Regions from separate parts of the Actinomadura verrucosospora genome, predicted to be linked through region 2. Evidence: riboswitches for the same ligand, from Rfam matches in the RefSeq annotation. Region 2 holds a riboswitch; each other region holds the start of a gene.
What was found. A riboswitch is a leader RNA that binds a small molecule or an ion and turns the genes downstream of it on or off. The one in region 2 is predicted to bind cyclic di-AMP.
Positions count from the first base shown of each region.

Region 1: another riboswitch for cyclic di-AMP. It lies ahead of ABD944_RS31685 (NlpC/P60 family protein); the one in region 2 lies ahead of ABD944_RS38615 (CHAP domain-containing protein).
Region 3: another riboswitch for cyclic di-AMP. It lies ahead of ABD944_RS04025 (CHAP domain-containing protein); the one in region 2 lies ahead of ABD944_RS38615 (CHAP domain-containing protein).
Region 4: another riboswitch for cyclic di-AMP. It lies ahead of ABD944_RS07810 (CHAP domain-containing protein); the one in region 2 lies ahead of ABD944_RS38615 (CHAP domain-containing protein).

Region 1 is NZ_BAABEV010000038.1:74,505-81,652, forward strand. It holds gene ABD944_RS31665 (sensor histidine kinase) at 1-706, opposite strand, end outside; gene ABD944_RS31670 (MMPL family transporter) at 872-3,064, shown strand; gene ABD944_RS31675 (BlaI/MecI/CopY family transcriptional regulator) at 3,069-3,446, shown strand; gene ABD944_RS31680 (M56 family metallopeptidase) at 3,451-4,386, shown strand; cyclic di-AMP (ydaO/yuaA leader) riboswitch at 4,492-4,636, shown strand; gene ABD944_RS31685 (NlpC/P60 family protein) at 4,640-5,698, shown strand; gene ABD944_RS31690 (DUF6153 family protein) at 5,760-6,251, shown strand; gene ABD944_RS31695 (DUF305 domain-containing protein) at 6,328-6,960, shown strand; gene ABD944_RS31700 (alpha/beta hydrolase fold domain-containing protein) at 7,028-7,148, opposite strand, start outside.
Region 2 is NZ_BAABEV010000061.1:14,478-21,625, reverse strand. It holds gene ABD944_RS38620 (C40 family peptidase) at 1-817, shown strand, start outside; cyclic di-AMP (ydaO/yuaA leader) riboswitch at 1,313-1,511, shown strand; cyclic di-AMP (ydaO/yuaA leader) riboswitch at 1,648-1,803, shown strand; gene ABD944_RS38615 (CHAP domain-containing protein) at 1,813-2,646, shown strand; gene ABD944_RS38610 (hypothetical protein) at 2,686-3,951, shown strand; gene ABD944_RS38605 (M48 family metallopeptidase) at 3,948-5,354, shown strand; gene ABD944_RS38600 (L,D-transpeptidase) at 5,362-6,642, opposite strand; gene ABD944_RS38595 (cytochrome c oxidase subunit 4) at 6,783-7,148, opposite strand, start outside.
Region 3 is NZ_BAABEV010000002.1:358,853-366,000, forward strand. It holds gene ABD944_RS04015 (hypothetical protein) at 1-293, shown strand, start outside; gene ABD944_RS04020 (PP2C family protein-serine/threonine phosphatase) at 478-2,370, shown strand; cyclic di-AMP (ydaO/yuaA leader) riboswitch at 2,839-2,991, shown strand; gene ABD944_RS04025 (CHAP domain-containing protein) at 3,004-3,771, shown strand; gene ABD944_RS04030 (bifunctional glycosyltransferase/CDP-glycerol:glycerophosphate glycerophosphotransferase) at 3,977-6,853, shown strand; gene ABD944_RS04035 (glycosyltransferase) at 6,850-7,148, shown strand, end outside.
Region 4 is NZ_BAABEV010000005.1:96,120-103,267, reverse strand. It holds gene ABD944_RS07840 (TetR/AcrR family transcriptional regulator) at 1-389, opposite strand, end outside; gene ABD944_RS07835 (HXXEE domain-containing protein) at 435-947, shown strand; gene ABD944_RS07830 (LysR family transcriptional regulator) at 1,029-1,970, opposite strand; gene ABD944_RS07825 (LysE family translocator) at 2,081-2,704, shown strand; gene ABD944_RS07820 (TetR/AcrR family transcriptional regulator) at 2,806-3,405, opposite strand; gene ABD944_RS07815 (DsbA family oxidoreductase) at 3,519-4,145, shown strand; cyclic di-AMP (ydaO/yuaA leader) riboswitch at 4,479-4,629, shown strand; gene ABD944_RS07810 (CHAP domain-containing protein) at 4,644-5,321, shown strand; gene ABD944_RS07805 (RlpA-like double-psi beta-barrel domain-containing protein) at 5,514-6,233, shown strand; gene ABD944_RS07800 (haloacid dehalogenase type II) at 6,400-7,104, shown strand; gene ABD944_RS07795 (MarR family winged helix-turn-helix transcriptional regulator) at 7,101-7,148, opposite strand, start outside.

The sequences.
Region 1 (7,148 bases), on a different contig from region 2:
TCCGCAGCGCTTCGCGCGCCTGCTCCGGACGCTTGTCGAGCACGTGCGCGGTGACCCCGGACTGCACGTTGATGATGGCCACCGCGTGGGCGACGGTGTCGTGGACCTCGCGGGCGATCCGGAGGCGCTCCGCGTCCACGCGCGCCCGGGCCTCCTCCTCGCGGGTCCGTTCGGCCAGTTCCGCGCGCTTCTCGGCCTCGGCCGCGATGACCCGGCGGGACCGGACGGACTCGCCGAGGGCCGCGCTCATGACCGACGCGCCGATGCGGAAGAACACCCAGCCGATGGCGGCGCGCGGTTCGATGTCGTGCGCCGTGTACAGCCATACGGCGGCCAGCACGCCGATCCCCGAACCGGCGATCACCAGTGACCGGCGTCCGTCGCCGTAGGCCGCGAGGGTGTAGAGGGAGACGAAGAGCGCGAGCCAGCCGGGCCCGTCCGGGAAGTCGAGCCCGTAGTACACGAGGCTGGCGAGCGCGGTGACCGCGAAGACCGGCGCCGGCCACCGCCGGCGCAGGGCCACGGCCAGCCCGCTCACGACCAGCAGCGCGTATCCGAGGTTCCCCAGGTCGGCGAGCGGCCGCGTCGCCCCTTCGGCGGCGATGCGGCCGAGCGTTCCCTGGACCTGCATCACGGTGACGAGGAGCGCGAGCAGCGTGTCGTGCGTCACCGCGCGCAGGGAGAACGTCCCGGTACGGCGTTCCATGCCGGAATCCTACTGTCGTGGTGCGCGAACGCTCCTGCGCTCAGGCGCGCGACCTGCTCCTCCGCCAGGTGGAGCGGCCCGCGGAGCGGCGTACGCCCGACTGCGTAGACGCCGCCGTCGTCCGGCAGACGCGGCGGGCGCCCCGCCGGCGCGACGATCGCCGCCATGAGCGAGCATTCCGCAGACCCGCGACCGGACGGCGCCCTCGCGGCGCTGGCCCGCTTCTGCCACCGGCGCCGCCGCCTGGTGCTCCTGGCCTGGCTCGTCGGCGTGGTCGCCGTGGCGTTCGCCGGCTTCGGCTTCGGCGCCGCGCCCGACAACGACTTCTCCGGCGGAGACTCCGGATCGGCCAAGGCGCAGAAGCTGATCGAGAGGCACTTCCCCGAGCGGCGGGGCGACACCCTGACCCTGGCGATCAAGGCGGACCGGGGGATCGACGACCCCGCCGCCCGGCGGCGGATCGAGAAGGTCGTCGCCGTCCTGGACGCCTCGCCCGTGACCGGGCCGGTGACCTCCCCCTACCAGGACCCGAACCTGGTGACGCGCGACCGCCGCATCGCCCGGACGACGATCCCGCTGACCGAGGAGGCGGCCAAGAAGACCGACATCAAGCCCCTGGTGGAGGCGGTCAAGGACGCCTCCGGCGACGGCCTGCTCCTCGGGCTGGGCGGCGAGCGGGCGGAGAAGGCCGAGACGCCCCAGCAGGGCCCGGCCGAAGGCGTGGGCCTGCTGACCGCCGCGGTGATCCTGTTCATCTCCTTCGGGTCGCTGGTCGCGATGGGCCTGCCGATCGCGACGGCGCTGACGGCCATCCTCGGCGGAATGGCCCTGATCAAGCTGGTGGGGCACCTCGTCCCCGCGCCCGACTTCACCGTGCTCGTCGCCGTGCTGGTCGGCCTCGGCATCGGCATCGACTACGCGCTGTTCATCGTGACCCGCTACCGGGAGGCCCTGCGGGACGGGGACGACCCCGAAGGCGCCACGGCCACGGCCATCGCCACCGCCGGGCACGCCGTGCTGTTCGCCGGCACGACCGTGGTGATCGCGCTGCTCGGACTGGTCGTCATGGGGCAGCGGCTGATGACGGGCGTGGCCGTCGCCGCGTCGGTGACCGTGCTGGTCACGATGATCGCCGCGGTGACCCTGCTGCCCGCGCTCCTCGGCTTCACCGGCCGCCGGATCGACTCGCTGCGGCTGCCGCGCCGCGCGCCGCGCCCGCGCCCCGGCGAGCGCCGTCCCCCCGCCGAACGCTGGGCAGGCGTGGTGCAGCGCAGGCCGCTGGTCGCGGCGGTCCTCGCCGGGACGGGCCTGCTCGTGCTCGCCGCCCCCGTGCTGTCGATGCGGCTGAGCCTGCCCGACGCCAGCGTCCAGCCGCACGACCGGAGCAGCCACACCTCGTACACGATCCTGTCCGAGGGCTTCGGGCCCGGCTACGGCGCGCCCTTGATCTTCGCCGCGCGGATCGGATCCCCGGACGCCGATCTGCGCCCCGTCGTCGACGCGGTCGGACGGACCGAGGGCATCGCCTCCGTCACGCCGCCCCGGATCAGCGAGGACGGGCGCGCGGCCACGTTCATGGCCTTCCCGAAGAGCGGCGCCCAGGACGAGGCCACCGCCGACCTGGTGCACCGGCTGCGCGACGACGTCCTGCCCGCGGCGCCCGGCGGCGCCGGCGTCCAGGTCGGCGGCCCGAACGCCGGCGCGATCGACATCGCCGAGGAGGTCGGCTCCCGCCTGCCCCTGATGATCGCGGTCGTCGTCGCGCTGTCGCTCGTGCTGCTGGTCGCGCTGGTCCGGTCGGTCACGATCGCGCTGCAGGCCGCGGTGATGAACCTGCTGTCGATCGGCGCGGCCTACGGCGTGCTGGTCGCGGTCGTCCAGTGGGGCTGGCTCGGGAAGGCCCTCGGCTTCCCCACCACCATGCCGATCACGACCTGGGTGCCGATGATGATGTTCCCGCTGCTGTTCGGCCTGTCCATGGACTACGAGGTCTTCCTGATCTCGCGGATCCGGGAGGAGTACGAGCGCACCGGCGACACCCGGACGGCCGTCACCCGGGGGCTGGCGCGCACCGCCAAGGTCATCACCGCCGCGGCCGCCATCATGATCGCCGTCTTCTCGACGTCCCTGCTCGGCCCCGACGTGTCGGTCAAGCAGATCGGCCTCGGCATGGCCGTCGCCGTGCTCGTCGACGCCACCGTCGTCCGGATGGTCCTCGTCCCCGCGGTGATGGAGCTGTGCGGCAGGGCCAACTGGTGGATGCCGGGCCGCCGGGAACCCGCCCACGCTGGAGAGACCCCGCTCCAGGAGGCCGGCCCCCAGGAGACGTCCGGCACAATGGGGGCGGTACGGAGGTGACCGCGTGTCCGCACTCGGAGGATCGCTCGAACGCTCCATCATGGACGTGCTCTGGGCGGCGCCCCGCCCGCTGCGGGTCCGTGAGCTGCTGGCCGAGCTGAACGAGGACGCGGACAGGGCACTGGCCTACAACACCGTGCAGACCGTGGCCGAACGCCTGGCGCAGAAGGGCCTCCTCCGGCGTACGCAGGAGGGCACGGCCTTCCGCTACAGCCCCACGCGGCCGCGGGAGGAGTACGCGGTCGAGCTGATGCTGGACGCCCTGAGCGAGGCCTCCGACCACGGCGCCATCCTGGCGAGGTTCGCCGAGAGCGTCCCGCCGGAGGACGCCCGGCACCTCCTGGACGCCCTGCGGCGGCGGACCGCCGGCGAGGACGCGTGATCCCGTGATCCCGCTGGTGGTCGGGCTCGTCGTCTCGGTGGTCCTGCTGGGATGCGCCGCGGGGCCCGTTCTGGACCTCCTCAGGCGCTCCGCCGTCGGCCCGGGGACGGCCATCGCCTGCTGGACGGCCGCCCTCGCGGGGACGTTCATCGCCGCGGCGGGGATCGCGGCGGCGGGGCTGCTCGCGCCGCCGGGTCCGGGGCACGGACTGCTGTCCCGGCTGCGCGACTGCCTGCCCCATCACGGCCGTCTCGCCACCGCCGCCGCGGCCGTCGCGACCGCCGTCCTCGCCGCGGCCTGCGCCGCCGTGCTCGCCCGCGGCCTGCCGAGGCTCGGCCGGGCCGTGCGCCACCGCCGGCGGCACCGGGAGATGCTGCGGCTGGTCGCCCGGGAGGACCGCCGCCATCCGGACGTCCTCGTCCTCGACCACCCCGTGCCCGTGGCGTACTCGCTGCCGTCCCGGCACCGCGCGATCGTGGTCAGCACCGGGGCCCAGCGGGCGCTCAGCGCCGAGGAGCTCGGGGCCGTCCTGGCGCACGAGCGCGCGCACCTGCGCCAGCGCCACCATGTCTTCCTGCTGGCCCTGGACCTGGTCCACGCCATGCTGCCGTGGCTGCCGACCGTCCGGCGCGCGAAGGCGCGGCTGCCGCTGCTGCTGGAGATGGCCGCGGACGACGCCGCGGTCCGCGTCCACGGCAGGAAGCCGCTGGTCGACGCGTTGTGCCGGCTCTCGGCGGCGCCCGCCGGCGCGGGGGCGCTCGGCGCGGCGGGCACGCCGGCCGCCGGTGCGCTGATGGAGCGGGTGCTGCGGCTGGAGGGCGCCCCGGCGAGGCCGCGGCGCGCCGTCCGGCTCGCGGCGGGCCTGTTCGCGGTGGCGGCGGTCGCCGCGCCGCTCCTGGCCGGGGCCGCGGCGGTCGTGGAGCTCGCCGCGGCCTGCTGAGGCGGAATGTGGCATTTGGGGAAATCTGCCGCTTCGGTGGCGAACCGACCGTAAACCTCCTACGCTCCGTAGGAGGTCACGGTCCGACGTCCCCGCCGGGGACGGCCGGCGACCGCGCCGAATCCCGCGGACGTCTCCGTCCGGGGAACCGGGGACCCGATCTTCAGGGGTGAGTCCGTCCCGCGGGACGGTAGGGCGACTCCGGCCCGAACCCGTCAGCTGACCCGGTAGGCGGTACAGGAGAGGACACCGCATGCAGCGACGAGCTGCCGGCCCCCGAACGACAGCCCGCCGCAGGATCCGCACCCGCCGGCTCGGCGACGTCACGGCATGGACGGCCGCCCTCGCGCTGTCCGCCGGGCTTCTCGCGCCCGCGCCCGCCCACGCCGAGCCGAAGCCGACGCGCAAGCAACTGACCGCGCAGCAGGAGAAGCTCGCCGACGAGGCCGAGAAGCTCAGCGAGCAGTACAACGGCCTGCGCGAACGCCTCAAGCAGGCCGAGCACGCCGCGAAGCTCGCCAAGAGCAGCGCCCTGCGCCAGCAGAAGGCGCTGGACGAAGCGCGCGAACGCATGGCGAAGATCGCCGCGGACAGCTACAAGAACGGCCCGGCGGACCCGGCCATCACGTTCGCCTCGTCGTCCGACCCGCAGGCCGTCCTGGACCAGTCGGCCACCCTCAACTACTTCGCCAAGCAGAACGACGTCCGCATCACCCAGATGCTCCAGGTGATGCAGGGCGCCGACCGGTCCCGCAAGGCCGCCGAGCAGCGCGCCGCCCAGGTGCGCGCGCTCACCGGCGAGGCGAGGAAGAAGCGCCGGGAACTCCAGATCAAGCTCAAGAAGGTCGAGAAGCAGCTCGGCACCTTCAGGACCGCGGGCACGGGTCCCGCCTCCATCCCCAACCTCAACTCCGGCGGGGCCTCGGCCAAGGCCATGACGGCCGTCCGGGCCGCCCTCGCCCAGCAGGGCGTGCCCTACTCCTGGGGCGGCGGCAACGCGTCCGGCCCGAGCTACGGCACCGCGCAGGGCGCCAACATCAAGGGCTTCGACTGCTCCGGGCTGACCCTCTACGCCTACGCGCAGGTCGGCATCACGCTCGGCCACTACACCGGCAGCCAGTACAACGCCGGGACCCACGTGAGCATGAGCCAGCTCAAGCCCGGCGACCTGGTGTTCTTCCACAGCGACCTGCACCACATGGGCATGTACATCGGCAACGGCAACATGGTCCACGCGCCGCAGACCGGCGACGTCGTCAAGATCGCCCCCATCGCCGGCCGCCCGTTCGCGGGCGGGGTCCGTGTCGCCTGACCCCTCGAAGCGGTGACCCGCCGGTGACCGCCGATCACCCTTCGCTACCCTGGTCCGCGAGATGAGCACGCACGTCGGCGGCCTCCCCGCACGGGACGGCGCGCACGCGGAACGGCCGGTGGGACGGCCGAGGCGCTCCGTGCGCCCGGACGTCCTCCGGCTGGCGTCCGGCCTGCTCGTGCTCCTCGGGCTGCTGGCGATGCACGGCTTCCAGTCCACGGCGAGCCCGGCGGAGATGGGCGGCGTTCCGCTGACGTCCATGGCCGCCGGGCACGCCGCCCCCGCCGCCGAAGCGATGGCGGGGCACCGTCCGCCCCGGGGCGACCGGCCCGGCGGCCATCACTCCGACCGCCACCCCGACCACCCCGGCGGCCAGGTCTGCCTGGCCATGCTGACCCTGCTCGCACTCGCCCTCGTCGCGGCCCTCCTGGCGCTGCGCCTGCGGAGGTCGCCGCCGATGGCCGTGTCGCGGCCGCCGCGGGTGCGGATCCTCCTGGTCGGACGGCCCCCGCCGAGACCCTCCCTGCACAGGTTGAGCGTGCTGAGGCTGTGACAGGTCCAGCGGCGCCCGGAAACGGGCGCCGCCGCCGACCACCGATCACAGCACTCGACACGGAAGGCTCACCACCATGAAGCGAGCGTTCGCGCTCATCACCGTCCCGGCCCTGGCGATCGCCCTGGCGGCGTGCGGCGACGGCGACGACGGCGGCTCGACGGGCCACTCGATGCCCGCCCACTCCATGCCCGCCCACTCGGCACCTGCCGGCGGCGCGCAGGCCGGACCGCACAACGGCCAGGACGTCATGTTCGCGCAGATGATGATCCCGCACCACCGGCAGGCGATCGAGATGGCCGACCTCGCCGCCACCCGCGCCTCGTCGGCGGAGGTGAAGACCCTGGCCGCCGACATCAAGAAGGCGCAGGGACCGGAGATCCAGCAGCTCGGCGCGTGGCTGAAGGCCTGGGGCGCCCCCGTCCCCTCGCCTGGCACGACCGGCATGGGCGGCATGCACCACGGCGGCACGGACGGCATGGACGGCATGATGAGCGAGAAGGACATGAAGGAACTGGAGGCGGCCAAGGGCGCGGCGTTCGACAGGGCGTTCCTCACGATGATGATCCAGCATCACGAGGGCGCCGTGGCGATGGCCAAGGCCGAGCAGTCCTCCGGGCAGTTCCCCCCGGCCAAGCAGATGGCGGCGACCATCATCTCCTCGCAGACCGCCGAGATCGCCAAGATGAGGTCCCTGCTGAAGCAGTGAGGACCGCCGGTCACGGAGGCGGGCGGCGCCGCGCCCCGCCCGCCTCCGTGCCGGAGGCGCCTCTGCCTCAGGAACCGGTGCGGTGCCGGGCGGACGCGGCGGTCACGTCGCGGACGAAGCGTCCCGCCTGGTCCAGGGCGCGGGCCGCCTCCGGGAGGAACGTCCAGAACAGGTGGAAGCCGTGGGTG
Region 2 (7,148 bases):
GAAGCTCAAGGTCGCCAAGAAGAAGTTCGACGCCGCGACCAAGGCGAGCAAGCAGGAGCAGGCCGACTTCGAGGAGCAGCGGTCCAAGATCGCGCAGATGGCGGCCACCGCCTACAAGAACGGTGACTCGGCCGACGTCACCGGCTTCGTCGGCAGCAACGACCCGCAGTCGATCCTCGACCAGGCCGCCGTCTTCTCGCACCTGTCGCACGAGCGCAGCTCCCAGCTCACCCAGTTCCTCGCGACCGCCCAGCGGCTCCGCCGCGAGCAGTCCCAGGCGAAGGCCGCCTACGACGAGGTGAAGTCCAAGCAGGACGAGCTGAAGAAGCAGAAGCAGGACCTCGACAAGCAGGTGCAGAAGCAGAAGGCGCTCGTGCGCCGGCTCGGCGGCGGAAGCACGCCCTCCCGCCCGGGCGGCGGCGGCCCCACGGGCGGCACCTACAACGGCCCGGCGAGCGGCCCGGCCCGCACGGCGCTCAACTTCGCCTACGCGCAGCTCGGCAAGCCCTACTCCTACGGCGCCGAGGGCCCGGACTCCTACGACTGCTCCGGTCTGACCATGAAGGCCTGGGCCGCCGCGGGCGTCAGCATCACCCGCACCACCAACACCCAGTACGCCTACACCAGCTCCAAGCGGGTCGCCTGGAACAACATGCAGCCCGGTGATCTGGTGTTCTTCAGCAACCTCGGCCACGTCGGCCTCTACGTGGGCGGCGGCAAGATGATCCACGCCCCGCACACCGGCGACGTCGTCAAGATCAGCGACATCAGCTCCGGCTACTACAAGAGCAACTTCTACGGCGCCGGGCGCCCCTGACACACCCCCTGACCCCCTGCTCCACGGGCGTCACGGGACCTCCATCGACAACGGACCAGGCTTGACCTGGTCCGTTGTTGATTTTGGGGGGGTTTGCCTTCTTTTGGGGTTTTGGTACCTTTGCACCACTCACGGCGCCCTCCAGACGCCGTGGACCCGCGGCGCCCACCTGGCGCCCCGGCCCCACGCGGCGCATCCAGCACCCGCGTGACGGCGGCGCGAGCCACGCGCCGCTCCCCCCAGGCGGCACGCCCCACGTGCCGTCCCGCGGCGCCCGAAGGCGCCGCACGGTCTCGTCGCAGACCCGGCCGACCCCGTCCACCGTGCGCACGCCCGCAGCGTGCATGGCGCTGAGCGCGCAGCCGCGGTGGCGTACACGGGGCAGGCCCCGGACGGTCCCCGGAGACGGGCCGCCGTCCGTCCACAACACAAGGCGCCGCTCGTTCGCACGCGGGAGACAGGTCCCGCGCCGGGCCCCATCTCGCCCCCAGGATCGCAGCGGCAGCGCCGAATCCGCCTCAGCGCGGAACCGGGGACCCATCTGCGCCGGAGTCCGGAGGAACTCTCCGGACGGGCATTCCGGCACCCGGGGTGAATCGGCGCGTCTCTCCCGGCAGTCCGGTGAGAGCCGCCGTAGGGCCACTTCCACGCCCGAACCCGTCAGCTAACCCGGTAGGCGTCTGGAAGAGAAGGAGTGAATCCCGCAGCGTTACCTGGGGCGTGGCCGCCACGCGGCCACGCCCCCACCCCCTGCACTCCGCGGGCGTCCACGCCCGCCGAGATTCCCCATTCAGAACCGGTGTGCCCGCCCCCGGGCACGTCACCGCCGAGTCCGCGGACCGCCGTGCCCCGCATGCGCGTCCACCGTGGAACCGGGGACCCACTGCGTCCTTTTCGGGGTGAATCGGCCTGCCTTCGCGGGCCGTAGGGCGGCTTCCACGCCCGAACCCGTCAGCTAACCCGGTAGGCGGCATGGAAGTCGAGGAGATCCCCCCGTGCCACGCGCGCACTGCAAGAAGACCCACGGCAGGCACCGCAAGCCGAACCCCCTGTCCCTGACCTGGCGGACGACCGGCGGCGTGATCGTCGGCGCCGCCGTGCTCGGCACCGCCGCCGCCACCGCGCAGGCGTCGGTCCTGCCGTTCGGCTCCACCCCGGTGAGGGCCGCCGCCGCGGCCGACCTCGCCCCCGGCCTGACGGCGCACGGCGGCCCGCCCGGGCGCCGTGCCGAGGACGAGCGCAAGACGACCGGCTCGAAGGCTCCGGCGAAGAAGGACCAGCCCGAGCAGCCGAAGGCGGAGACCTCCGAGAAGGCCGCCCCGAAGACCGTCGCGAAGTCGCGCCCCACCGCCGCGCAGGCCATCGAGCTCGCCCGCTCGCAGGTCGGCGTCGAGGAGGACGGCGGCGGCGAGACCAAGTTCCAGGACTGGTACATGGCCACGTCCCGCGCGCGGGAGACCCTCGCGCGCGACGGCGGCTCCCTCAGCGGCTACGGCGACGCGAACTGGTGCGACATGTTCGTCTCCTGGGTGGGCGAGCAGATCGGCTTCAGCGACCAGGTCGGCAGCGACGCCTGGACGGTCGCCCACGCCCGCTGGTTCCAGGAGCACGGCCGCTGGGGCAACGAGCCGAGGCCCGGCGCGATCGTGTTCTTCTCGTGGGGCGGCAGTGAGTCCGTCGACGACATCGAGCACGTCGGCATGGTGGTCAAGAAGATCGACGATGGCACGATCGAGACCGTCGAGGGCAACACCGACAACGCCGTCCGGATAAAGGAACGTTCCACAGACGTCGTCGTCGGCTACGGCTACCCGGACTACCGGTCGTGACGGCGCCCCACGCCCCGCGCCCTGCATAGGATCGCGCCCATGGAGGAAGGCCCCGGGCAGGACGCCCCCGTCACGCGGCGCAGGGTCCTCGCCCTCGGCGCGGGCGGGGTCGCCGTCCTCCTCGCCGGAGGCGCCGGCCTGGCGGGCTCGCGCTCCGGCGGCCGGGCGGCGGGCGCCCGTGCTCCCGGCTCCCCGTCCGCCGGGACGTTCAATCCCTCCCTGGCCTCCGCCGTCCTCGCCAATCGCGCCGCGGCCGTCCGCCAAGGCGACCGCATGGCGTTCCTCGCCACGGTGGGCAACGCCCCCGCCGCCTTCCAGGACACCCAGTCCCGCATGTACGGGAACCTCCGGAAGCTTCCCCTGGAAGGCTGGCGGGAGCGCGTCGTCCGCGTCGAGACCGTGGACGGCGAGACCGCCGTCGTCCGCGTCGAGGCGCGCTACAGGCTGCGCGGCTTCGACCGGAGCGACGTGGCCCGCACCCGCTACCTCACGCTGGCCCCGCGGGGCGGTGCGTGGACGATCGTCGGCGACGGGACGTCCCGCGGCCTCGCCGACGACACCGACATCTGGGACTGCGGCCCCCTGACGGTGGTCAGGGGCCGCACGAGCCTGGTCGTCGGCGACGGCGCCGGCCTCGACGGCATCGCCCGGCGGCTGGACGCGGCCGTCCCGGTCGTGACGTCCGTGGTCGGCACGGGGTGGGCGCGGCGGGTCGTCGCGCTCGTCCCCGCCGACGCGACCGTCGCCTCCGCGCTCGCCGGCCCCGGGCAGAGCCTCGGCCAGATCGCCGCGCTCGCCGCCGTCGCCCCGGCCGCCGGGGGCGGTCGCGGCGAGGACCGCGTCATCGTCTCCCCCGGCACCTTCGGCCGCCTCAACGAGCTGGGCCGCGACGTCGTCCTCGCCCACGAACTGACCCACGTCGCCACCGGCGGCGCCCGCGACGGGCGCACCCCGCTGTGGCTGATCGAGGGCTTCGCGGACTACGTCGGCTACCGGCGCGTCAAGATCAGCACCCGGTCGGCGGCGGGCGAGCTGCGCCGCGAGGTCTCCGCCGGGCGCGCGCCCTCCGCGCTGCCCTCCGCCGACGCGTTCGCCGGCGGCTCCCCCCGCCTCAGCCAGGCCTACCAGGAGGCCTGGCTCGCCTGCCGGATGGTCGCCGACCGGTACGGTGAAGCGGCGCTGGTGCGGCTCTACCGGGCCGCCGGGCGCGCCCCGGAGGCCGCGGCGCTGCGCGACGTGCTCGGCCTGACGCGGGAGCGCTTCACCGCACTGTGGCGCGACTACGTGAAGGAGGAGCTCGCATGAGCGAGGCGGAGACCGACGAGGACCGCGCCGGGAACTCCGCCGCCGGAACCCCCGGCGCCGCCCCCGCGCGCCGGCCCCGGATCGCCGCCGCCGTCACCGCCGCCGTGCTCTTCGCCGGGGTCGCGACCGTGCTCGCGAGGACCACGCCGTGGAACCCGCTCCCCGGGCACGTCCCCGGCGGGCGGGTGGAACCCGATCCCGCGCTGGACTTCACCCCCGCCGAGATCGCCCGCTCCCGGGCGTTCGACTCGGCCGTCAACCCGCCCGCCTACACCGGGCTCCTCGTCGGCCTCGCCCTGATCCTGGTGCTGGGCCTCACGCCGCTGGGCGCCCGGTTCATCGGCTGGGCCACCGCGAGAACCCGCCGCCGGCCGCTTCGGATCATCCTCGGAACCATGGCCCTGACCACGCTGCTGCGCGTCGCCGGGCTCCCGTTCCACATCTGGAGCGAGTCCGTGCTGCGCCGATACGGGCTGTCCACGCAGAGCTGGCCCGCATGGCTCGTCGACCAGGCGAAGTCCCTCGCCGTCACGTGGGTCATCTACACGATCGCCCTGCTGCTCCTCTACGCCCTCATCCGCCGCTTCCCGCGCCACTGGTGGGCCGGCGCCGCCGCGGGCGGGTTCGTCCTCGTCGTCTTCGCCTCGTTCGTCTACCCGCTCGCCGTGGAGCCCGTGTTCAACAAGTTCCACTCGCTGCCGGCGGGGCGGTTGCGCACCGACCTGCTGGCGATGGCCGAGCGGGACGGCGTGCCCGTCGAGGACGTCCTCGTCGCGGACGCCTCCCGCCGGACGACGTCCCTGAACGCCTACGTGTCCGGGTTCGGCTCCACGCGCCGCATCGTCCTCTACGACACGCTGCTGAAGTCGCCGCCCGCCCAGGTCGAGTCCATCGTCGGGCACGAGCTCGGCCACGCCAAGCGCGACGACGTGCTGTGGGGCACGCTCGTCGGCGCGCTCGGGGTGGCGGGGGCCATGTGCCTGCTGTACCTGCTGATGACGTCCCCGCGCCTGCTGCGGCGCGCCGGGCTCGATCCCGGCGGGCCCGGCGCCGGCGGGACCGGGCCGGACGCGCGCCGCGGCGGTGCGGCGGCCGACCCGAGGTCCATCGCGCTCCTCCTCGCGCTCGTGACCGCCGGGACGACGCTCGCCGCCCCTGTCCAGAACCTCGTGAGCCGCCGCATCGAGGCCCGCGCCGACGCGCACGCGCTGGACCTCACCCGCGACCCCTCGACCTTCGTGTCGATGCAGCACGCGCTGTCCGTCCGCAACATCTCCGACCTGGACCCCGACGCCGCGGAGTACCTGCTGTGGCTCACGCACCCCTCGGCCCCCGACCGGATCGCCATGGCCCGCGATTGGGCGCGCCTGCACCGCGTCCAGGTCCCGCCGCCGCTCCGCTAGCCGCGGCTCAGTTGCCCTCGGCCCGCTGCTTCTCGGGCGCCTTGGGCCGGGCGCCCTGCTGCGCCGACAGGGTCGCGGCGTCCACGTGCGCGGCCGTCGTGACCGACCGCTTCAGCGCGCTGCCCTTCACCCAGTCCTGCCACTTCACCTGCCAGTACCCCCAGCCGTTCTCCGGCTCCAGCTGCCGGTCGCTGCCGGTCACCGTGATGGGGTCGCCGCGCTGGGAGAGGTTGTAGAACCACTTGGCGTTGGACGGGCTGACGTTGATGCAGCCGTGGCTGACGTTCTCGCTCCCCTGCGATCCCACCGACCACGGCGCGCTGTGCACGTACTCGCCGCTGTCGGAGATGCGCACCGACTTGTAGACGGTGAGGCTGTAGTACCCGGCGCAGCCGGGGCCGCAGCCGTCCCACTCCGACGTCATGATGGTCGGGTCCTCCTTGCCCATGGCGAGGTGGACCCCGTTGGTGGTGGTGTACTTGCGCTCTCCGCCCTTCCCCATGCTCGTCGGGATGGTGCGGGCCTTCTTGCCGTTGATCCGGACGACCATCTTGTGGCTGTCCTCGCCGGCGGTGGAGACGTGCGAGTCGCCGACCTTGAAGTCGACGCCGTAGTCCTTCCCGCCGTACACGCCCTGCCCGGTGCGCACGCCGCTCAGGTGCGCCCGGAACGACACCTTCGTGTGGGCCGGCCAGTAGCTCTTCGTCCGGAACACCGCCTCCTGGCTGCCGAACCAGCTCCAGCCGCCCTCGACGGTCCTGTCGGCGGTGACCTCCAGCGCCCGCTCGACCGCCGCCCGGTCCTTCACCGGACGGGCGAAGTGCATGATGATCGGGATGCCGACGCCGACGGTCTCCCTGTTGAACGGCGCCTCGATCGTGACGTCGTTGGTCTTCTTCACCACGGCCGTGGAGAAGCCGCTGCGGACCGTGCGGGTCCTGCCGTCCCGGCCGAGGGCGGTGGCGTCGACCGTGTACGCCGTGCCCGGCTTCAGCGTCCACCGGGACCGCCACCGCGTCCTGTCGGCGCTCAGGTCCCCCTCGACCACGCCGTCCTTCGTCGCCACCGTCACGTTCTCGATCGTGCCCTGCCGCGCCTCCACGGCGATGGGGCTGTCCGGCCGCAGCTTCCCGCCGCCTCCGGCCGGCGACACCGCGAGCTTCACCTCGTCCTTGCCGGCCGGCCCGACGCTTCCCGAACACGCCGCGGCACCCCCGCCGACGAGCACGCCGCCGACGACGAGCACGGCCGTGTACCGCCCCCGGTCTCCCGGCCTTGAGCCACTCACCCGCATGTGGACCCCCCGGTCGTTCCACTGGGCGATCTGTCGTTTTCCAGCCCGGTCGCTGGAAAGGCGCCCAGTATGTTCGAAAGGGCCGGTACCCGCTAAAAAGCGGACACCGGCCCCCGATGGGGTTCTTTTACTGATCAGTGGGCGAAATGACCCCGGTAGTACTCGAACACCAGACCGACGGACGTGAGGATCGCCGCGGCGGCGCCGAGGATCACCAGCCACCAGCCGAACACGACGCCGAGCGCCACGGCCGTGGCCGAGAGCGCCACGAACAGCGGCCACCAGCTGTGCGGGCTGAAGAAGCCCAGCTCGCCGGCCGCGTCCGCGATCTCGCCCTCCGGGTCGTCCTCGTACAGCGGGCCCGCGTTCGCGCGCTCGAGGCGCCGGACCGTGAAGTGGATGTAGAACCCGATGAGCCCGGCGAGGCCGACCGCGAGCGCGAGCGCCGTCGTGCCCGTCCAGTCGTTGGACCAGAGCCAGTAGACGACGTCGGTGGCGAG
Region 3 (7,148 bases), on a different contig from region 2:
CGCCCTGCGGGACGGACGGGTTCGACCAGACGTTCGGGATCCCGCGGGCGGTGAAGCGGCCGTGGGCCGTCAAGCAGGGGTGGTCGGGGTTCGGGGAGACGCCGTCGGAGCCGTGCCATGTGCGGCCGGCGGCGTGGCGGCCCGACCTGGGGCTGGGGCGGCCCGTGCTGCACACGACGGGGGTCGTGGGGGACAAGATCGTGGTGGTGCTGACGCTGCATCCGGCGGGGACTCCGTTCGGGACGGCGGCGGCGCGGATCACCTCGCTGACGCGGCAGGTGACGCGGGTGTGACGTGGGTCACACGGCGGGGAACGGGTCCGTTTTGAGACGGTCACCGGAAGTGGTCGGCTTCGGGCGTGAACGGAAAACCCGGGCAAAGATCTAGCCTCTTTGCAGGGACATGGGCGAATAGTCCCTCACTGACGTATGTAGCTTTTTTCTCCCAGGGGCAGGTGACGCCGAACGGGGGACGGGGTTGGCGGAAGCGGAAGGCACGCAGCCCGGGGTGCCCGGCGCGGACGTGGAGGACCTCCGGGGCGCGGCGCGTGACCGGGCCGTGCTGGCGGAGGCGCGGGTCGTGCTGGCCCGGCGTCTCGGCGTCCCGCCGGGCGAGGCCCTGCAGCACCTGATCTGGCTCGCGCGCGATCTGGACATCGACATGGCCGAGGCGGCGTCGCTGCTGGTCAAGGACGGCGGCGCCGGGCCGGTGGGGGCCGTGGTGGCGGGGCGGAGGGCGCCGCGCGCCGAGGAGGTGCCCGCGGAGCGCCAGGCGGTCCTGTCGGAGGCCGAGGACGTCCTGCGCCGGGTGACGGCCGAGGACACCGCGGGGGACGCGGAGATCCTCGCGAGGGTACCCGACGACCCGGCGGCGACGGCGGTGCTGGAGGGGGCGCTCGACTCGGCGGCCCACCTGGTCCCGGTGCGGGGGCCGGACGGCAGCGTGGTCGACTTCCTTTTCGCGGAGCTCAACGGCATCGCCAAGGACATGTTCGGGCGGGGCCGGGAGGAGCTGACCGGACTGCGGCTGCTGCGAACGGACCCGGGGGCGGTGCTCAGCGGCCTGTTCGACGACTACGTCGGGGTGCTGGAGTCCGGGACGCGTTTGGAACGTTCCTCGATCCAGTACTCGACGGCTCAGCGGGGCCTGTCCCGCTCGTCGCGGATGAGTGTGCGATGCGTGCGGGTGCCTACCGGTATCTGTGTGACATGGCGGTACCACCTGGCCGAGGACCGTATCGCGCGGCGGCTGGAGCGGGTCGAGCGGCTCGCGCTGATCGGGTTCGGGGAGTGGGACCTCGCCACCGGGGAGGCGGACTGGACGCCGCAGATGCTGGCCAACTACGGCCTGTCTTCCGACGAGGTGCCGCCGATGCCGCACGACCTGCCGAAGGTCGTGGCCGACGACGACCTGCCGCTGGTCGAGGAGGCCGTCCAGACCATGTTCTCGCGGCGTGAACCGGTCGAGGCGGAGCACCGCGTGATCAGCCATGACGGGACGCCCCGCCATCTGTGGGTGTTCGCCGAGCCCGTGCTCGGCGAGTCCGGCCTGCCCGTCTCGATCAACATCGTGTCGCAGGACATCACCCGGCGGCGCGGGGTGGAGCGCGCGCTGGCCGAGACCCGGCGGCAGATGCTGCGCCAGCAGGCGCGGACGGCCCAGGAGCGGCGCGTGGCGGTGACCCTGCGGCGGGCCATCCTGCCGGACGAGGACGAGGTCGAGCAGCTGCCGGGCCTGTGCACCTCGATCCGCAGCATGGCGGCGGAGAGCACGGCCCGCATCGGGGGCGACTGGTTCGCGACCAAGGCCCTCCAGGACGGGCGGGCGATGTTCGCGATCGGGGACGCTGCCGGGCACGGGCTGCCGGCGGCGGCGGCGATGGCGCGCACCCGGAACGGCCTGCTGGGTCTCGCCTGCACGGGGGAGCGCCCGGGGCGGCTGGTCGGCTGGCTGAACGAGCTGATCGGCGGCATGGACCCGCCGGCGACGGGCACCGCCATCGTCGCCCACTACGACCCGTCCCGGCACGTCCTGGAGTGGACGTGCGCGGGCCATCCGCCGCCGATCCTGGTCCGGGACGGGCGGGCGACCCCGCTGGAGGTGGTCCGCGACCCGATGCTCGGCGCCATGCCCGGCTGGGAGTACACGACGATCACCACTGGACTCACGTCGGGCGACATGCTCTTCCTCTACACCGACGGCCTGGTGGAGCGCCGGGACGCGGACCTGGACGAGCGGATCGTCCGCCTGACCCACATCCTGCGGGACTCCTCCACGCGTCCCGACCGGGTGCTGGACGAGGTGCTGGCGCGGATGGAGCACGACCGGGCGGCGGACGACACCACGCTGTTCGCCCTTTACGTAGAGTGACCGTCCGGGCCTCGCGGTGACGGACGGCACGCCTGGCCAGCGAAGATCACCTAGTGTGACGTGCGCCTCACCCGGCGGGGCGGCCGGGTGGCGGGCCGCCTCGGCGGAGACCGTCCGACGCCCCCTATTCGATCTTCTTTACCTTTTCCCGAAGGCTCGGTAAGGGCGGCGGGCAAGGGGTTGGGCGCCTCTCGAGAAAGATCGGGAAGAGGCGGCGCCGCCCCGGTGTTGGGAGTCTCTTGAGAGGGCTTTGAGCAGGCAAGACTTTACTTTATGCCTGGTTTGCTTTTCTTGAGAAGGTTGGTACCTTCGATCCCGAATCACGCAGCGCGTCCCATGCGTTGCCACCGGCCGCACCATGCGCGGCCGAGGATCGCGGAGCGGTATCCGCACGCGATGCGCGCCAATCGACGCGCGCCCCCTCATCAAGATCTGCCAGAGAGAACATCCGTATACCTGCACCGCTCCCGCGGTGCGAGGCCGAGTCCGTCCGGTCGGTGACCGGAGCGGAGCCGGGGACCCACGTTTCTGGGGTGAATCGGCGCGCCCGAGAGTCGCGCCGTAGGGCTGCTTCCATGCCCGAATCCGTCAGCTAACCCGGTAGGCGCCATGGAAGACAAGGAGATTCCCTGCATGTCCGGTCTTTTCGATCGACTTTCGCTCAACCGCCTCACCCCCGAGGACAAGGCCGTCGGCGTCGCCGTGGGCGCGGTCCTGGCGGGCGCGGTCGGGCTCTCGGTGGTCAACCCCCTCGCCGGCGGCCGCGCGGCCGCCGAGACCTCCGCCCAGGCGGCGGTGGTCTCCGAGCAGGGGACCGCCGCTCACCAGCCCTCCCGGGCCAAGACGGTGAAGGCCGAGAACGCCGTCGCCGAGGCGCGGCGCGAGGGCTTCAAGGTCCCCCCGCACGCGGTCAAGCCCGCCGAAGTGATCAAGCTCGCGGAGTCGCAGGTCGGCGTCCACGAGGGCAAGGGCGGTCAGACCAAGTACCACAAGTGGTACATCTCGACTCCGCACGCGAAGGCCACCGCCAAGCGCGACGGCGGCTTCTCGGTCAAGGAGTACAACGGCGCCCAGTGGTGCAACATGTTCGTCTCCTGGCTCGGCGCCCAGACCGGCGTCAAGAACATGGGCTGGGACGCCTACACCGTCCAGCACGCCAGCTGGTTCAAGCAGACCGACCGCTGGGGCCACAAGGCCAGGCCGGGCGCCGTGGTGTTCTTCGACTGGCAGGACGGCTCCAGGGCCGGCATCGGTGACATCGACCACGTCGGCATCGTCGTCAAGGACAACGGCGACGGCAGCATCACCACCGTCGAGGGCAACACCGACAACGCGGTGCAGAAGAAGGTCCGCGAGAAGTCGCAGGTCGTCGGCTACGGCTACCCCGACTACGCCCGCTGATCCGACGCGTCCCGAGAAGGTGCGCGCCTCGCGAAGGCGCCCGGCCTCCAGGCCGGGCGCCTTCTGGCGTTCCGGGTGTTGTGCCCAAACCCTCCGGTGACGGTGGGTAATGCTAAGCGTTGACAGCCTTTGATCCCTCTTGGACCTCAGTGCGGAGTTCCTGGAAAGGAATCCAGCACGCCGGAGTCTGCGGAGGGGGATGCCCATGGCGGTGCGCCCGGATGTCAGCGTGGTGGTGATCGCCTACAACGACGCCCGCAGGCTTCCGCGGGCGGTGGCCTCGACGCTGGCGCAGTCGCTGGGCGGCGTCGAGACGGTGATCGTCGACGACGCGAGCACCGACGGGACGGGCGAGGCCGCCGACCGGCTCGCCGCGGCCCATCCGGGGCGGGTCCGGACCGTCCACCTGCCGGCCAACTCCGGCGGCTGCGGCCGTCCCCGCAACACCGGGATCGAGGAGTCCACCGGCCGGTACGTGATGTTCCTCGACAGCGACGACCTGCTGGACCGGCACGCCTGCCTCAACCTCCTCGCCGCCGCCGAGGACACCGGCGCCGACGTGGTCTCGGGGCTCTGCGACCGGATCTTCCTCGACCTGCCCGAGGGCGCCAAAGGGCGGATCCGCCCCTGGTACCCGTGGCTCTACCGGCACAGCGCGGTCTACGGGTCGCTGAGCGAGAGACCCGATCTCCTCTACGACACCCTCTCGACCAACAAGGCCTACCGGCGCGGCTTCCTGGAGGAGCACGGCCTGCGGTTCGTCGAGCGGCTGCACTACGAGGACCTGCTGTTCACCGCCGAGGCCTACCTGGAGGCGGGGCGGACCGCCCTGATCCCGCACCGCGTCTACAACTGGCTGGTCAAGGAGCGGACGCGGGCGCCGTCGATCTCCAACCGGCGCGCCGACCTGGCCAACTTCACCGACCGGCTGGAGATCCACCGCCGCATCGACATGCTCTTCGCGTTGCGCGGCGCCTACGACCTGCAGCGGGCCAAGGACGTCAAGTTCGTCAACCACGACCTGGTGCTGTACCTGCGCGACCTGCGCGACCGCGACCCGGCCCACCAGGCGCGCTTCCTCGACCTGGCCGCCGCCTACCTGGATGAGCTGGACCCGCGGGTCTTCGAGCAGGCCAACCCGCTGCCCGCGATCGCCGCGCACCTGATCCGCGAGGGCGATCACGCGGGCGCGCTCGCCGCCGCCGAGTACGACCCCGTGAAGCGCCCCGAGTTGCGCGCCCGCCTGGTGGAGCGGGACGGGCGGGTCTACTGGGGCGCCGGTCGCCCGCGCGGCACGCTCGGCCGCCGCGTCCGAGACGTCACGTCCTTCGGGTTCCACGTGCGGCCCCTCCGGGAGCTGCGCCCGGCGAACACCGTGACGCGGCTGGAGACGCGCGGCGGCCGCGTGCTCATGGCCGGCCACGTGCTGAACCCGCTGGAGCGGATCCCGCGGGATGCCGAGCTGGCCGGGACGCTGGAGTTCCGCGACCGGCGCGGCCGCTCGCGGAAGGGGCGGGTCCGCGCGTCCGTCCGGCACGAGGGCGACCGGCTCACCTGGCGCGCCGAGTTCGACCCCGCCCGCAGGATCCGCCCCCTCGGGTTCATCGACCCCGTCTGGGACGTGCGGCTGCGCATCCGGGTGGACGGCGAGGAGGTGGTCACCCGGCTCGGCGAGGGGCGCGGGTCGCCGTCGCTCGGCGGGGTCTCGCTGCCCGTCCGGCCGCGGCTGACGCGGTTCGCGGGGGACCGGCTCCGCTCCTACGTCACCGAGGGCGGGCACCTGGCGTTCGCCCTGGAGGCGGGGAGCCCGTGGGCGCGGCTCACCCGCGCCGCCGCGCGCCGCGCCGCCCTGTCCCGCCCGGGACGGCTGACCCGGCACCGGCTCCGGGAGCTGGGCCGGGCGGTGCGCCGGACCCTGACCGGCCGGAACACCAAGATCATCGTGTTCAACCGGGTGCTGAGCCGGCTGCCCGTCCGGGCCGGCCTGGCGGTCTTCGAGAGCCAGCTCGGCCGCCACTACTCCGACAACCCCAAGTACATCTACCGGGAACTGCGCAGGTCCGGCCGCCCGGTGACGGCCGTGTGGTCGTACGCCTCGTCCCCCAAGGGGTTCCCCGACGACGCCCGGCTCGTCAAGCGCGGGTCCTGGGCGTACTACCTGGCGCTCGCGCGGGCCCAGTTCTGGATCGACAACCAGGGCTTCCCGGACCGGCTGCGCAAGCGTCCCGAGACCACCTACATCCAGACCTGGCACGGGTCGGCGTTCAAGCTGATGGGGCTGGACCAGCCGCGGATGAAGTCGGGGCCCGCGGGCGACCAGGAGCGGCTGCGGCGGATGGTGGAGCGCTTCGACTGCTTCCTGGTGCGCTCCGGGCACGACACCGAGACGCTCTGCAGCGGCCTCGGCGTGCGCTCCGAGCTGCTCCCGGTGGGGTATCCCCGCAACGACCCCCTGGTCAACGGGGTGGACGGCGACCCGGAGCTGGCCGCCGAGGTCGCGGCCCTGCGCGAGTCGCTCGGCCTGGACGACGGGCGCCGGGCAGTCCTGTACGCGCCCACGTACGTCACCGGGCCGAAGGGGCGTCCCGTCCGGCTCCTCGACCCGCCTGTGGATCCGGGGGTCTTCGCGCGAGAGCTGGGGGAGGAGTGCGTCCTGCTCGTCCGGCCCCACTACCTGTGCCGGGCGAACGTCCCGCCGGGCGCCCGCGCCGTCATGCGGGACGTCGGCGCGGTTCCCGACGTGACGCCGCTCCTGCTGCTGGCGGACGCCCTCGTCACCGACCACTCCTCGATCATGTTCGACTTCGCGCTGCTCGACCGGCCGATCGTGCTGCACCTCCCGGAGGGCAGGGACCTCGCCACCGGCTACTTCGACCTGGAGCGGCACGCTCCGGGGCCGATCACCCGCACCGAGGACGAACTCGTCGCCGCGCTCGCCGGCCTGGACGCGGCCGGGGCCGAGCACGCCGGGCGGCGCCGCGCGTTCGCCGCGCGCTTCGGCGAGCACGAACGCGGCACCGCCGCGAAGACGGTGGTGGACCGCTACTTCCCCGCCGCGCCGAGCAGGAGGGAAACGCCATGACCGCGCCGCGTGACGTCTTCATCGTGTGCAACAACGCCGACGAGATGGGCGGCCTCCAGCGGTGGGCGCACCACATGGCGCGGCTGCTGGCCGGGCGCGGCGACCGCGTCACCCTCGTCGGGATCACGCGGGGGCCGGAGCCGTACCACCACGGCCGCGACGGCTCCTACGCCGTCGAGGTGCTGCACGGGGAGTGGGGCCCGCCCGCCATGGCCTGGCGCCCGCGCAAGGCGCTGCAGCGGCTCGACCCGGCGGCTCGGGCCCGGGACCTGTGGCGGACGGCCGCCCAGCGGCG
Region 4 (7,148 bases), on a different contig from region 2:
TGGTGTCGTAGCGCTTCGGCGAGGTCGGGCCGACGGCCCGCTTCAGCGTGCACGGCAAGGACGGTCCGACCGAGCGGGGAGCCGGCCAGCCGGAGCGCGAACCCGGCGGACAGTTCCTTCAGATCGCGCAGCACGTCGCCGGTGTCCGGAACGGCCAGCGGCGGCACCTGTTCGACCAGGGCGTGGACCACCAGGTCGTCCTTGGTCGGCCAGCGCCGGTACACCGCCGGCCGGCCCACCCCCGCGCGCGCGGCGACCGCCTCGATCGTCAGCTTCGCGTATCCCTGTTCGGCCAGTAGTTCGATCGTCGCCGCGGTGACGGCGCGGTCGACGTCGGCGCTGCGCGGCCGGCCGCGGCGTCCTGCGGCGCCCTTGCGCTCCTCGCTCATTTCAGAAATATTACAGTACGACTCGTAACGTAAAGGGAGGCGAGGATGATCCGTAAGAGCGTGACCTGGGGGCTGCTGCTGGCTTGGGCGGCCAACGACGCCGAAGAGTGGTTCACCATGGCTCCCTGGTCGCGGAAGAACGCGGGCGGCGGCGCTCCGGGACCGGTGTGGCTGCGTCGCGAGGTCTCCACGGCGCACGCCCGCACGGCCATCGCTCTCATGGGCGCCTTCATGCTCGCCGCCACGGTGGACGGCGCGCGGACCGGCGGGAGGTCCCGGCTCTATCAGGCCGCATTGGCCGGGTTCGGCGTGCACGGGCTCGGACACCTGGCTTTGAGCGTCAGGCAACGCGGCTACACCCCGGGTGTCGCCACAGCACCCACGATCGTCGTGCCGTTCTCCCTGTGGGCTTGGCGCGCGCTCGGCCGCGCAGGCGTTCGCCGCGACCCGGCGCGGACACTCCGCGACGCCGCGATCCTGCTCCCCGCGACCCTGATGGCCGTCCACACCGGAGCCGACCTGCTGACCTCGACCCGCGAGAAGAAGCGCTCTGGCTGAGCGGCCCGACACCCCGCTCAGGTCCGCCGGGGAGGTCTTCCGAGCCAGGAGGGGGTCGTGATCGATTTAGAACGGGGCTTTTCAGGCGCCGTGCGGGGTGGCCCAGGTGGCGGTGATGTCGCGGGCGACATCGCGGAGGAGGTCGATGAGCATGTCCGCGAGTGGGGTGAGGCTGGCGTCGGTTCTGGTCACGGCGTAGAGGTGGCGGTAGGGCTTGGGGTGGGTCAGTTCGCGATGGGTGGTGCCGGGGACGTGGGCCAGGGCCAGGCGTGACACCAGGGCCACGGCGATGCCTGTGCCGACCAGGGCTTGGGCGACGTCGTAGGACTCGGTCTCGAACCGCACGGTGGGGGTGAAGCCGGCCTTGCGGGCGGCGTTGTGGAACTGTTCGCGGGCGGCATGGCCGGCCAGGATGGAGACCCATGATTCGTCGCGCAGTTGTTCCAGGTGGAGTTCGGTGTCCGCGGGCTGCCCGGTGGCCAGTGGGTGGTCGTCGGGGAGGACCACGACCATCGGGTCCACCAGGAGCGAGTGCGCCCGTAGGTGCGGGGGCGGCGCGAGCGGCGTGTCCCAGGACGCGACGATGGCCACGTCCAGGTTCCCCGCGCTGATCTCGTCCGCTCCGCGCCCGGACACCACGTCGATGACGGAGACGTCGGCGGCCGGGTGGCGGTGGCGCAGGGCCGTCAGGGCTGGTGGCAGCAGGTGCAGGGCGGCCGCCTGGAACGTCCCGATCCGCAGGCGGAGCGAGAGGTGGCCGAGCAGTGCGGCCAGTTCCGCCTCGGCCTGGTCCGATGCCTGCTCCACGGTCCGGCCGTGGGAGGCGAGCAGCGCACCGGCCGCGGTGAGCGTCGCTCCGCGAGGGCCACGAATGACCAGGGGGACCTGCCAGTCGCGCTCGGCCTTGGCCACCTGCTGGGTGACCGCCGCGGGCGTGAGCCGGAGTGCGTGGGCCGCCGCCGTCAGGGAGCCGTGCCGCTCGATCAGGGCGAGAAGCCGCAGTTGCCCCGGGTCCACCAGCATTCACCAATGCTAACGCTGCACCCTTCTCTTTTAACTTCCCTTAGGGGCGCGGAGCGAGGAAGCCTGATGGCACACCCGTCGGCCGCAATCCCCGGAAGGGGTTCGTTCCCATGCCCACGCATGTGCCTGCCTTCGTCATCACCACCTTGTTGCTGGCGATGCTGCCCGGCGCGAGTCAAGCGCTGATGATCCGGCAGGTACTGGAAGGTGGCAGGCCTGCGCTCCACGGCACGCTCGCGGGCAATGCCAGCGGCTTCCTGCTGTGGTCGACGGCCGCCGCGGCCGGGCTGTCCGCCGTCCTGCTGGCCAGCCCCACCGCGTACGCGGTGCTCCGGATCGCCGGCGGCATCGTGCTGATGATCCTCGGGGTGAAGACGCTCCGGGCCGCGCTCACGGTCGGGTCCCCCCGTCCGCCCGAGCAGGACGGGCGCCGCACCGGCTTCACGGGTGGATACCTCACCGGCCTGATCACCAACCTCGGCAACCCCAAGGCGGGAGTGTTCGCCATCTCGGTGCTGCCCCAGTTCGTGACCGAGGAAGGCCCGGTGTTCCTGTCGACCGTCGCCTTGGGAGCCCTGTGGGCGCTCGTCAGCGCCTCCTGGTACATGCTGCTCACCTGGGCCGTCAGCCGAGGGCGCGCACTGGTGTCGCAGCCGACCGTCCTGCGGGGGCTCAGCATGACCACCGGTGCCGTCCTGCTGGCGCTGGGCGCTGCGGTGGCAGTAGGTGTCTGAGGGCTGGCCCGGTCAGGTCCGCGGGCCCTGCTCGCCCGCCGCAAACCGTGAGCACCTGCGCGGGCGGCATGTGCAGGGGCGCCCAGAAGCGGTGAGGCGTGCTACTGAGTGGAGGTGTCGGCCGGTGGGGCGAGGCCGGTCATTGCGAGGTCGACGATGGCGTTGACGTGCTCGGCGTCGGCCGTGCGCGGGGTGAGCAGGCGGCGGTAGTAGGCGGCGCCGTAGAGCAGTTCGGTGACGAGGACCGGGTCGGCGTCGGCGCGGACCTGGCCCTTGCGCTGCGCTACGCGGATGCGGTCGGCCGCGGCGCCCGCCAGGTGACCGATGAAGTTGTCCCACAAGGCCTGGTGGAGGTCCGGGTCGTGCTGGGCCTCGCCGATCAGTGCGCGGTAGTGCGGGAAGACGTGCGGGTCGCCGAGGATGCGCGAGGCCGCCGCCATCTGCGTCTTGATGTCCGCGACGAAGTCACCGGTGTCGGGGAAGGTCGCGTCCATCTTCCAGGTGGACAGCAGGCCGTCCAGCAGCACGGCCGCCTTGGACGGCCACCAGCGGTAGATCGTGTTCTTGCCGACGCCGGCGCGGGCGGCGATGCCCTCGATGCTGACCTTGCGGTACCCGACCTCCTGGCACAGGTCCATGGCGGCCTTGATGACGGCGTTGGCGGCCTCTTCACTTCGGCGCTCAGGACGTCTGGGTGACATGGGGACAGCATAGCCCTCAGGCGGCACGGAACGTTCCGTATTGACGCGGCGAGCGACGGCGGGCATGCTGAGGCGGCACGGAACGATCCGTGCCGCCATCGAAGGACGAACCCATGAAAGTTGAGTTCACCCACGACATCGCCTGCGTCTGGTCGGCGCTCGGCTACGCCCGCTTCCAGCGGGCCGCCGAGGAGCACCGTGCGGGTGGCGGCGAACTGGAGGTCGTCTTCAGGCCGTACCAGACCGCGGGTTCCGCGGCGGAACCGCCGCCGAGCCGCGGCCATTTCCCTCTCGCGCCCACCGCGCGGGTCGAGCAGATCGCACGGGCGGCGGCGGTCGACGGCCTGGTGGTGAACCTCGACCGGATCGTGCCCGCCCGCACCGCCGACGCCCACCGGCTCATCGCGCTGGCGGCCGCGCACGGCACCGCCGAGGACATGACCGCCCGTCTTTACCGCGCCTACTTCAGTGACGGTCTGGACATCGGCGACGTCAACGTGCTGCGGGGCTTGGCGTCCGCGACCGGCGTCAGGTGGGACGGCGAGCGGCCCCACGCGGAACCGGCTCGGTCCGCTCGCGTGTCCGGCCCGCGAGTGCCGGTCTTCCGGTTTCCCGACGGGACGGTCCTGGTCGGAGCCGTGTCACTCGCCGCGCTGAAGGGTGAGTTGATGAGGGCCGACTCACCGCGCTGGCGCTCCAGCAGGACCACGCATCCGCGCCCGGCTCCGGTGCGACTATGACGCGTCCTGGTCGGTCGTGAACTTGGGCACCTTGATGACCAGCCCGCGGGTGGGGGCGCGCTCGGGGGTGATCGTCTCCCGTTGGGGCGAGGTGGCGACCAGAAATCTTGGGTCGACTTGACTGGACCGCAGCCCTTGCGTTGAGGGCGCTTTGGGGAGTCTTTACAGGTCAGCGGCGTCTTTGGGGTGTGCTTGACGAAATATGGGGCCGCTTGAACCTGTTGTGGGTGTGTGACCGACGGGAAAGCCCGTCCGGAGCGCCCGACCAGATCGTGACGGGCGCATCGAGTCCCTGATCATCAGGACGGCCGATCAAGGCACGTCCGCCGCCGAGTCCGCAGAGCGCCGATCACTGGCCGAGCGGAGCCGGGGACCCACCGAAACACCGGGGTGAATCCGCACTCCCGCCTTGCGCGGGGTCGCGGTAGGGCCACTTCCATGCCCGAACCCGACAGCTAACCCGGTAGGCGGACTGGAAGACCTCAGGAGAACCTTCGCATGACCGCTCGTACTTTCGACCTGACCAAGCGCATGGGCACCCGCTTCGCCGCCGGAGCCGTCCTCTCCCTGGCGAGCGCTTTCGGCTTCGCCTCCCTGGCCCCGTCCGCCCATGCGGACACCAAGCCCGCGAACACCGCGCACGTCGCCGCCGCGCCCCAGGCCGGCGCCAACGGCGCGAAGACCGCCACCGCCGGCGCCTCCGCGCAGGACGTCATCAAGCTCGCCCGCACGCAGATCGGCACCCACGAGGACGCCTCGGGCAACAGCAAGTTCAACGACTGGTACGTCGGCTCGCCGCTGGGCGAGCAGAACGCCCACCGCATCGGTTCCAAGAGCGCCTCGGTCTACAAGGGCCAGTCCTGGTGCGACATGTTCGTGTCCTGGCTGGGCCAGCACACCGGCACCAAGGGCATGGGCGCCGACGCCTACACCGTCAGCCACGCCAAGTGGTTCAAGAAGACCGGCCGCTTCGGCCAGACCCCGAAGCCCGGCGCCGTGGTCTTCTTCGCCTGGAACGGCGGCGGCATCAAGGGCGTCGAGCACGTCGGCATCGTCGTCAAGGACAACCACGACGGCACCATCAACACCATCGAGGGCAACACCGGTGACGCGGTGAAGAAGAAGGTCCGCGACACGTCCACCGTCGCCGGCTACGGCTACCCCCAGTACCGGTGAGCCAGGGCCGCTGAGCGGCCCGTTGCCCCGCACCGTCCAGTGGTGCCTCCCCCTTCTCCATCCCTCCGCGATCACACCCACGTCGCGAGCACGCCCACGTGCCGTGCGCCGGATCCGTCATGCCCGAACGGCGAGCCCCCGACTAGCCGAAGCCGTGACCCGGCGCCCCGGACCACCGAGCAAAGGATGAACATGCAGAAGCGAGCCATCGACACCGCCCTGATCGGTACCGCTCTCGCGGGCCTGCTGGCCGCGGGCGTGGCGGCCGGGACCTCCCACGGGGCCCAGGCCGACGAGCCGATGTCGCACAAGGTCATCGGACAGCAGGTGGCCGGGCAGCAGGTCACCGGCCACAAGATGACCGGACAGCTGGTCACCGGACAACAGCTGAGCGGGCACAAGGTGACCGGACAGCCGGTCACCGGAAAGCAGGTGACCGGAAAGGTGACCGGCCAGCAGGTGGGGCAGCCCGCCGCGAAGGCCACCCACCACGGCACCGCCAAGGTCGCACCGAAGCGCCACGCCGTCCTGTCGGGCAGCACCAAGGCGTCCTACTTCTGGGACGACGGCTCGGGCGTGAACGGCGACACGGGCGCCCCGGCGGGCGGCAAGCCGATGCAGAAGGGCCTGTTCGCCAGCCCGAGCTGGCCCATGCACACCAAGGTGAAGGTCACCTACAAGGGGCGCAGCGTCACCGGCTTCGTCGGGGACCGCGGGCCGGGCGAGCCGTCGCACCGCGGCGTCATGCTCGACCTCGACACCTACACCTTCCGCCACCTGGTGGACGGCAAGAAGCCGCGGAGCAAGTACGACACGGGCACCTCGGCGGGCCACCTGAAGGGCGTCAAGTACGAGATCCTGTCCTGGGGCCACGGCGCCGGCAAGAAGGGCGCCCCGAAGCCCCTCGGCTGATCAGGCCCGACCGGGTGACCCCTCCTGGCCTCACCACGGACCCCGCTCCCGTCTTCGGACGAGGGCGGGGTCTGTCACGTCCGGGGTAGGACTGGGGTGGGGCGCCAGCCGGGCGCTCCTGGGCGAGGGAGTGCCAGTGGGATTAGACGTCAGAGCGATCCAGGTAGTGACCTGCGACATCTTCGGGACGACCGTCGACTGGCGGACAGGGGTCGCCGGCCAGGTGGCGGCGATCGCTGCGGAGTGCGGTGTCGCGTTGGAGAGCGAGGCCTTCGCCGACCAATGGCGCGAGCGGTACCTCCCGTCCATGCAGCGGGTCAGCAGCGGAGAGCGGGAGTGGGTGTACCTCGACACGCTGCACCGGGAGTCGCTGGACGAGCTGCTGGAGCTGCACGGCGTTGCTGACGCCTTCGACGAGACCGCACGGCGGCGGCTCGTCCGGGCCTGGCATCGCCTGCCCGCGTGGGACGACTCGGTGGACGGCCTGGCACGCCTGAGGGAGAGCCGCGTGGTGGCGGCGCTGTCCAACGGCGGGTTCGCCCTGCTGACGCACCTGGTCAAGGGGGCGGGGCTGCCGTTCGACTGCATCCTGTCGGCGGAGCTCGCCCGCACGTACAAGCCCGAGCCGGAGGCGTACCTGACAGCAGTGCGGCTGCTGGACGTGGAACCGGCGGAGGTGCTGATGGTCGCCGCGCACAAGTGGGACATCGACGGCGCCAGGGGAGCCGGGCTCGCCACCGCGTTCCTGGAGCGTCCGCTGGAGAAGGGGCCCTCTCTCACGGCCGACCGGGCGGACGACGTGGAATGCGACCTCGTCGTGCGCGGGTTCGGTGAGCTCGCCGATCTCCTGGAGGCCGGTCCGCGGACCTAGCGGACGGGGCGGCCGTTCGCCCTGTCCGGGGCTTCCACCTTTCC